Regions from separate parts of the Streptomyces sp. SID5643 genome, predicted to be linked through region 2. Evidence: predicted binding sites of a transcription regulator. Region 2 holds the regulator's gene; the other holds the start of a gene.

Region 1 (4,373 bases), on a different contig from region 2:
GGGCTGCTGGACGCAATGCCGCGGCAGCGGGGCCCGCACGGGGCGGCGGCTGCGGGAGTACGGGAGCCCGCCCGGGCGGCCCTGCCCCGGCCGCGGGCGCTGCGCCCCTGGCTGCTGCTGCCCACCCCCACGGGAACGCCGTTCACCTTCGGGTACACCACTCTCCTCTGTCTCACCTCGCTGATCACCGCCCACGCGGACCCGGCTCTGGTGCACGCGCTGCTCCAGGGCTCCAGCACGGACGTGGCCCATCTGGTGCGCTCGCCGGAACTGGTGCTGCTCGGCAGCGCGCTGTGGGTCGCGGGCGGGGTGACCTCGCCCTTCGCCATCGCCTTCGTGCTGGTGCTGACCGCGCTGGAGCGGCGGATCGGCAGTCTGCGCACGGCCGGTGTCTTCCTCCTCGGGCACGTCCTCGCCACCCTCGCGACCGAGGTGCCCGTGGGGCTCGCGGTACTGGCCGGGCACCTCCCCGGCAGCTCCCTGCACCGCCTCGACTACGGCGTCAGCTTCGGCGTCGCCGCCGGCATCGGCGCCCTGGCGGGTCTGCTGCCGCTCTGGCTGCGCCTGCCGCTGCTGACCGCCTTCGGCTGGATGCTCCTGACGGACCTGCTCGCCTTCACCGACCCGATGACGAACTGGGGGCACCTCATCGCCCTGGGCATCGGGATCGCCACCTGGCCGGTGGTCCGGCGTTGGTGCGCGTCGCGCCTCGGCCCGGCCGGGGGCTGAAAGCGGGACCCCTCAGCCCCGGGCGGTGGCAGGCGGAGCGTACTTCGCGCTGGTCAGCGGGGCCACGACCGTCCAGCCCAGCGCCTCGTAGAGCCCCCGCCCCGCGGGGGTCCCGGCCAGGACGCCGGTCCGCGCGCCCTGCCGGACCGCGACGTCCTGGAGCGTCCGCATGACGAGGCTGCCCAGGCCCTTGCGACGGTGTTCGGGGGCCGTCTCGATCTGGTCGACGACGGCGGTCTCGCCTGTCGGGGCGATCTGGCCGCGCGCCGCCAGGGACCCGTCCGGCGCGGCCACCATCACGCGGGTCACTCCGCCGCGGGACCAGCTGCGCAGCCGGTAGCCGTCGGGGGCGGCGGGAGCACCCTCGGCCGTCAGCGGAATCGTCATCAGATAGCCCGGCTCCGGGTCGATCCACCAGTTCTCGTCCAGCCAGCGGGAGACCACCGACGGGTCCCGGAAGGCCTTCAGCCACACGCCGTGCCCGGTCACGGCTCCGGCCACCTTGCGGACGGTCGTCTCGTCGAGGCCGTCGCCTGTGGCACCGAGCACGTGCCGGGTGACGTGCCCGTGCATCCCCATGTCGATCGTCCAGCCCCACGGCTCCGTCGTGGGCGGAGCGGCCCCGCGGGACACGACCCATCCGTTCACCCATGCCTGCACGGTGCCGTCCATGCAACCCCCCTGTAACAAGCGCAGTGGCTATTCGTCTATTACTCAAAGGACCTTACGCGGCTTTCCGCTCCCGGTGTCACAGGTGATCGCTGACAGCGAACGGTGGGCCGGGAACATCCGGGCGCTGCCGAGCATTGAGTCGGCATAGCTCAACTTGACTGCCGAAGGGGAGATCATGGCTTCGACGTCCACACCGCTCACCCTGCCCGTGCTGCCGCTCGACGGCGAGGTCGTGCTGCCCGGGATGGTGGTCCCGCTGGACCTGAGCGACTCCGAGGTCCGTGCCGCGGTGGAGGCCGCTCAGGCCGCTGCCCGGTCAACGCCCGGAAAGCCCCGGGTACTCCTGGTGCCACGCATCGACGGGACCTACGCGAACACCGGTGTCCTCGGCACCGTCGAGCAGGTCGGCCGGCTCGCCGACGGTGACCCGGGCGCCCTGATCCGCGGCCGGAGCCGGGTGCGCATCGGCGCGGGAACGACCGGGCCCGGCGCCGCACTGTGGGTCGAGGGGACCCGGGTGGACGACACCCTCGCCGATCCGCTGCCCGGCCATGTCGCCGAACTGGTCAAGGAGTACAAGGCCCTCGCCACCGCCTGGCTGCGCAAGCGCGGTGCCTGGCAGGTCGTCGACCGGGTCCAGGCCATCGACGACGTCTCGGCGCTCGCCGACAACTCCGGCTACTCGCCGTTCCTGACCACCGACCAGAAGGTCGAACTGCTGGAGACCACCGATGCGGTGGCCCGGCTCAGGCTCGCCACCCAGCAGCTGCGCGACCACCTCGCCGAGCAGGACGTGGCCGAGACCATCGCCAAGGACGTCCAGGAGGGCGTCGACAAGCAGCAGCGCGAGTTCCTGCTGCGGCGTCAGCTGGAAGCCGTCCGCAAGGAGCTGCGCGAGCTGAACGGCGAGCAGGAGGGCGAGGAGTCCGACGACTACCGCGCCCGCGTGGAGGCCGCCGACCTGCCCGAGAAGGTCCGCGAGGCCGCCCTCAAGGAGGTCGACAAGCTGGAGCGCTCCTCCGACCAGTCGCCCGAGGGGTCCTGGATCCGCACCTGGCTCGACACGGTCCTGGAGATGCCGTGGAACGAGCGCACCGAGGACGCCTACGACATCCGGGGCGCCAAGGCCGTCCTGGACGCCGAGCACTCCGGTCTCGAGGACGTGAAGGAGCGCATCACCGAGTACCTGGCGGTGCGCAAGCGGCGTGACGACCGGGGCCTCGGCGTGGTCGGCGGGCGGCGCGGCGGTGCCGTGCTCGCGCTTGTCGGGCCGCCCGGAGTCGGCAAGACCAGCCTGGGCGAGTCCGTCGCCCACGCCATGGGCCGCAAGTTCGTGCGCGTCGCCCTCGGCGGCGTGCGCGACGAGGCCGAGGTGCGGGGCCACCGGCGCACCTACGTCGGCGCCCTGCCGGGCCGTATCGTCCGGGCGATCAAGGAGGCCGGGTCGATGAACCCGGTCGTGCTGCTGGACGAGATCGACAAGGTGGGCTCGGACTTCCGGGGCGACCCGTCCGCCGCCCTGCTGGAGGTCCTCGACCCGGCACAGAACCACACCTTCCGGGACCACTACCTGGAGGTCGAGCTGGACCTGTCGGACGTCGTCTTCCTCGCGACGGCCAACGTGCTGGAGGCGATCCCGGAGGCCCTGGCCGACCGGATGGAGATCGTCCGCCTGGACGGCTACACCGAGGACGAGAAGGTCGTCATCGCCCGCGACCACCTGCTCCCGCGCCAGCTGGAGCGGGCCGGGCTCGGCGAGGACGAGGTGGCCATCGACGAGGGCGCCCTGCGCAAGCTCGCCGGCGAGTACACGCGCGAAGCGGGCGTGCGCACCCTGGAGCGGTCCGTCGCACGGCTGCTGCGCAAGATCGCCGCCCAGCACGAACTGGGCGAGCGGGAACTGCCGTTCACCGTCCGGGACGAGGACCTGCGCGACCTGATCGGCCGACCGCACCACGTGCCCGAGTCCGCCCAGGACCCGGCCGAGCGGCGGACGTCCGTGCCGGGCGTCGCGACCGGGCTCGCGGTGACCGGAGCGGGTGGTGACGTGCTGTTCGTCGAGGCGTCGCTGGCCGACCCGGAGACGGGCGCGGCCGGGCTGACCCTGACCGGTCAGCTGGGCGACGTGATGAAGGAGTCCGCGCAGATCGCGCTGAGCTTCCTGCGCTCCCACGGTGCCGAGCTCGAACTGCCGGTGGCGGATCTGAAGGACCGGGGCGTGCACATCCACTTCCCGGCGGGCGCGGTGCCGAAGGACGGCCCGAGCGCGGGCATCACCATGACGACAGCCCTCGCGTCCCTGCTGTCCGGCCGGCTGGTCCGCACGGACGTGGCGATGACCGGCGAGGTCTCGCTCACCGGGCGGGTGCTGCCGATCGGCGGTGTGAAGCAGAAGCTGCTCGCGGCGCACCGGGCCGGTGTCACCACGGTGATCATCCCCAAGCGCAACGAGCCCGACCTGGACGACGTCCCGGCGGAGGTGCTGGACAAGCTCGACGTCCACGCCGTCACCGACGTCCGCCAGGTCCTGGAGCTGGCGCTCGCGCCCGCCACCGCGGGGGTGACGCCGGAGGTTCCGGTGGCCGCGTGACGGAGGTCATCGGATGAGGGAAGGCCCGGGTCCCCGTGAGGGAGGCCCGGGCCTTCACCGTGTGGTGACCCTGTGTACGCGTACGTCGTTGACCTGCGGAATACTTGCCGGACTGCGGCGAGGGCGGCAGGTGGCGGAGAATTCCAGTACCGGACCCCAGGGCCGGGCGACGACCGAGGCAGGGGCTGACGTGCACGAGGAAGGCAACGACGGGCACCGCGATGCCGGTGTGGCCGCGAGCGGTGTGGATCAGCCCGCCTTCCTGGCCCTGGAGCGCGAGCTGACCGTGTTGCTGCGGCGCGCCCGGGCCAGCCAGGGCGAGATGGCCCGCGAGGTCCACCCCGACCTGGAGTCGTCCGCGTACGGCCTGCTGGTCCGGCTG
Region 2 (4,373 bases):
CCTCGTCCAGCGTGCGCGCCTCCACCGCGTCGCCCATGAGCTCCAGATAGGTCAGCAGCCCCTGCCCGTGCCGGGCGACATGCGTGTACAGGTCCCGCATCCGCACACCCCGGCCGCGCAGCGCCAGCGCCCGGTGCAGCCCCTCGGAGAGCTCCGCCTCGCGGCGGATGCCGCCGGGCTGGACCGTGAGCACCTCGGCCGTGCACGCCTGGGTCGCCTCGTCCATCGCGGCCTGGATCCGGGCGAGTCCGTCCAGGACCCTGATCGCGGGGCCCTCGGCGGCCGGTGCGGCCGGCCGCACCTGGCGGCCCAGGCCGGCGTACCACTCGACGGCCGCGACGGCCGAGCCCACCCGGCGCTGGCTCGCGCTGACCTCGTCGTGCATCCCGCGCAGCAGCCGGGTCATGACCTCCTGCGGGGAGGTCGGCACCAGCCAGTCCATGTCGTCGGGATCCGGGTGCAGCAGGGCGAGTTCCAGCAGGCAGGGCACCGGATCCGCGTCCCGGCGCGGCACCCGGCCACGCCGTACGGCCCGGGAATACACGCGATCCCCGGCCTCGCACAGTCGGTCGGCACCGTGTGGATGCTGCTCCGCCCCGTGCCCGGCCATCGCCCATCCCACCCCCGGTTTCGCCGCCGTTCCGCAGCGCAACTATGCGCGGACGGGACGTGCTCCGCAACACGGCTCCCCGCGCGGCGACCACCGGAAACCACCGGTACGCACCGGTATCTCCGGGCCTCGGACGGTCCTGTCGCGGCAGCCGGTCAGGGGGTGGGTGAGCCCGGCGCGATGTGCGCCGGGGACGCGGCTACTTCAGGCCGATGGCCCGGCACGCCGTCTTGTACTCGGCCGTGCAGATGTCCGACAGCTTGTAGATGTCGTCCGCGACGACCGTGTCCTTGATGTTCTCCTTGGTGAGCGCGACCACGGGCACGAGCTGGGCCGGGATGCCCTTGTGGGTGGGGCTGTCGACCCTGTCGCGGGCGAGGGCGGCGAACTGGATGTCGCGGCCCTGCACCTTGGCGACCGCCATCTCCGCGGCGTTCTCCGCCTCCTGCGGGTAGGACTTGTACACGCTCATGTACTGCTCGCCGCTGATGATCCGCTGCACCGCCGGAAGCTCCGCGTCCTGGCCGGTGATGGGCGGCAGGTCGGTCACGCCCGCGGCCTGGAGCGCCTTGAGGATGCCGCCCGCCATGCCGTCGTTGGCGGAGTAGACCGCCGCGATGTTGCCCTTGCCGATCTTCTCGATCGCCCGGGCCATGTTGGCCTCGGCGTTCTCCGGCTTCCAGTCCTTGGTGTCGAAGGACTGGGCGATCGTCACCTTGCCGTTCAGCTCGGACATGGCCCCCGCCTTGAACTGCTTGGCGTTGGGGTCCGTCGAGGAGCCGTTCATCATGACGATCTTGTCGGACAGGCTCGCCTTCTCGCCGATGGCCTCCAGCAGGGAGCGGCCCTGGACCTCGCCGACCAGCTCGTTGTCGAAGGAGATGTACGCGTCGATCGGGCCCTCGGCCAGCCGGTCGTAGGCGATGACCGGGATACCTGCCTCCTTCGCCTTCGTCACGCCGCTCGCGATGGCCTTGGAGTCGACGGCGTCCAGCAGGATCACGTCGACCCGGTCGTCGATCATCTGCTGCAGCTGGCTCGCCTGCTTGTCCGCGCTCGCATCGGCGTTGGCGTACTCGACGCGGCCCTTGTCGTTGGTGAGCGACTCGACCTTCGTCTTGATGATCGGGTAGTCGAAGTTCTCGTAACGCGTGTTGGCCTTCTCCGGCAGCAGCAGGCCGACGGTGATGTCGTTGCCCTTGGTCGGACTCGCGTCGTCACTGCTCCCCGTCGCGTTGAGCACGCCGCAGCCTGCGAGCGTGACGGAGATCGTGGCGGCTGCCACGGATATGGCGATACGACGCATGCGGGGGCTCACTTCGCGTGTGTTTCGGACGTGGGCGCATCTTTGGTGCCCATGTGACTGAAAAGCCAACGCGGACGCGACCCCAGCGTCAAGCGGAACCACTTAACGAGATGACAACACCACGCTCCGCAGCAGTTGTGAAGACTCTGCGGAACCGTCTCCAAGTGGCGTGCACCACGCGGTCATCCACGGGAGGCCACGCGAAACCGGGGCAAGGTGTACGAAGCAGGCGAAAGGGCCGGGAGTCAACTCCCGGCCCTTTCCCGTGCGTACGCGCGTCAGTCGGACTGCTGCTGCCGCTTCGGCCGCCACACCACCAGCGCGCTGGTCTGCTGCACCTCCTGGTACGGAACCAGGTCGCGGCGGTACGACGCGTGCACCGCCGCCTCGCGCTGGCGCATGGCCGCCGCCGCGCCGTCGAGCGCGTCCTGCATCTCGGCCACCCGGGCCTGGAGCGCGGCGACCTGGTTCTCCAGTTCGATGATGCGCTTGATTCCGGCCAGGTTGATGCCCTCGTCCTGTGACAACTGCTGGACGGTGCGCAGCAGTTCGATGTCACGGGCCGAGTAGCGCCGGCCCCGGCCCGCCGTGCGGTCCGGGGAGACCAGGCCCAGGCGGTCGTACTGGCGCAGGGTCTGCGGGTGCAGGCCGGACAGCTGGGCCGCCACCGAGATGACGTAGACCGGGGTTTCCTCGGTCAGTTCATACGGGTTGCGTCGACGACCGTCCATCTGACTCATGCTCCCTTCGCGGCCTGGAACAGATCCGCCCGCGGGTCCTCACCCGCGGTCGCCTCGCGATACGCCTCGAGTGCGTCACGAGCCTTCCCCGTCAGGTCCTTCGGAACACTCACCTCGACGGTGACCAGGAGGTCGCCGCGGGTGCCGTCCTTGCGGACCGCGCCCTTGCCCCGGGCGCGCATGGTGCGTCCGTTCGGCGTGCCGGGGGGCAGCTTCAGCGTGACGGGCGGGCCGCCGAGCGTCGGCACCCGCACCTCGCCGCCGAGGGCCGCCTCGGTGAACGTGACCGGGACGGTGACGGTGAGGTTGTCGTCCTTGCGGCCGAACACCGGGTGGGTGTCGACGTGCACGACGACGTACAGATCGCCCGCCGGGCCGCCGCGCTCGCCCGGCGCGCCCTTGCCGCGCAGCCGGATCCGCTGGCCGTCGCTGACGCCCGCGGGGATGCGCACCTGCATGGTCCGGGAGGACTTGGCCCGGCCGCTGCCCTTGCAGACCTCGCAGGCGTTCTCCGCGATCAGGCCGCGGCCCTTGCAGTCCGGGCAGGGGTCGGTGAGGGAGAAGCCGCCGCCGCTGCCCCGGGCGACCTGCCCGGTGCCGACGCAGGTCGGGCACACGCGGGGCGTGCCGTTCTTGTCGCCGGTGCCAGAACAGGCCTTGCAGGGAGACTGCGACGACATCCGCAGCGGGACGGTCGCGCCCTCGATCGCCTCGGTGAAGCTGAGCGTGACCTCGGACTCGATGTCCTGGCCGCGCCGGGGGTGCGTACGCGTCCCCGGGCCGCCCGCGCCGCCGCGGTTGAACAGGCCCCCGAAAACGTCACCGAGGCCGCCGCCGAAGCCGCCGGCTCCCTGGCCGCCGCCCTGGGCGCCGCCTCCGAAGAGGTCGCCCAGGTCGAAGTTGAAGGAGCCGCCCGCGCCGCCCGGCCCCGGGCGGAAGCCGCCGTTGCCGAACAGAGCGCGCGCGTCGTCGTACTCCTTGCGCTTCTTGGGGTCGCCGAGGATGTCGTTGGCCTCGGAGATCTCCTTGAAGCGCTCCTCCGCCTTGACGTTTCCCTTGTTGGCGTCCGGGTGGAACTCGCGGGCGAGCTTCCGGTACGCCTTCTTGATCTCGGCCTCGGTGGCGTCCTTGGGGACGCCGAGGACCTTGTAGTAGTCCTTCTCGATGAAGTCCTTGGTGCTCATCCTCGACGCCCCTCCTTCCCTTCGTTGATGACGTCAGCCCTCGTCCGGGCCACCGCTCTCCTTGTCGTCGGCGTCGGCGGACTCGTCCGCCTTGACCGTCTGCGCCCCCGGCTGGGGTTCGGCCACGGCCACCCGCGCGGGGCGGATGGTGCGCTCGCCGATCCGGTACCCGGGCTGCAGGATCGCGACGCAGGTCGTCTCGGTGACGTCCGGTGCGTAGCTGTGCATCAGGGCTTCGTGGATCGTCGGGTCGAAGGGCTCGCCCTCCTTGCCGAACTGCTGCAGGCCCATCTTCGCCGCGGTGCTCTCCAGCGACTCGGCGACGGACTTGAAGCCGCCGACCAGTTCGCCGTGTTCCCGCGCGCGGCCGATGTCGTCGAGCACGGGCAGGAGCTCGGTCAGGAGATTCGCGATGGCGATCTCCTTGACCGCGATCCGGTCACGCTCGACCCGGCGGCGGTAGTTCTGGAACTCGGCCTGGAGGCGCTGGAGGTCCGCCGTGCGCTCGCTGAGCGCCGTGCGGGCCTGGTCCA

Evidence for each region. The regulator HspR, encoded in region 2, represses chaperone genes until heat shock. The targets are predictions, from matches to a motif close to TTGAGNNNNNNNNNCTCAA.
Region 1: the regulator HspR is predicted to act here: its motif matches at 1,536-1,554, upstream of lon (endopeptidase La).

Annotation. Positions count from the first base shown of each region.
Region 1 is NZ_WWIC01000214.1:31,847-36,219, reverse strand. It holds gene GTY56_RS24005 (rhomboid-like protein) at 1-729, shown strand, start outside; gene GTY56_RS24000 (GNAT family N-acetyltransferase) at 742-1,401, opposite strand; gene lon (endopeptidase La) at 1,577-3,991, shown strand; gene GTY56_RS23990 (MarR family winged helix-turn-helix transcriptional regulator) at 4,182-4,373, shown strand, end outside.
Region 2 is NZ_WWIC01000060.1:20,247-24,619, reverse strand. It holds gene GTY56_RS07335 (helix-turn-helix transcriptional regulator) at 1-610, opposite strand, end outside; gene GTY56_RS07330 (sugar ABC transporter substrate-binding protein) at 810-1,916, opposite strand; gene GTY56_RS07325 (heat shock protein transcriptional repressor HspR) at 2,195-2,647, opposite strand; gene dnaJ (molecular chaperone DnaJ) at 2,653-3,840, opposite strand; gene grpE (nucleotide exchange factor GrpE) at 3,874-4,373, opposite strand, start outside.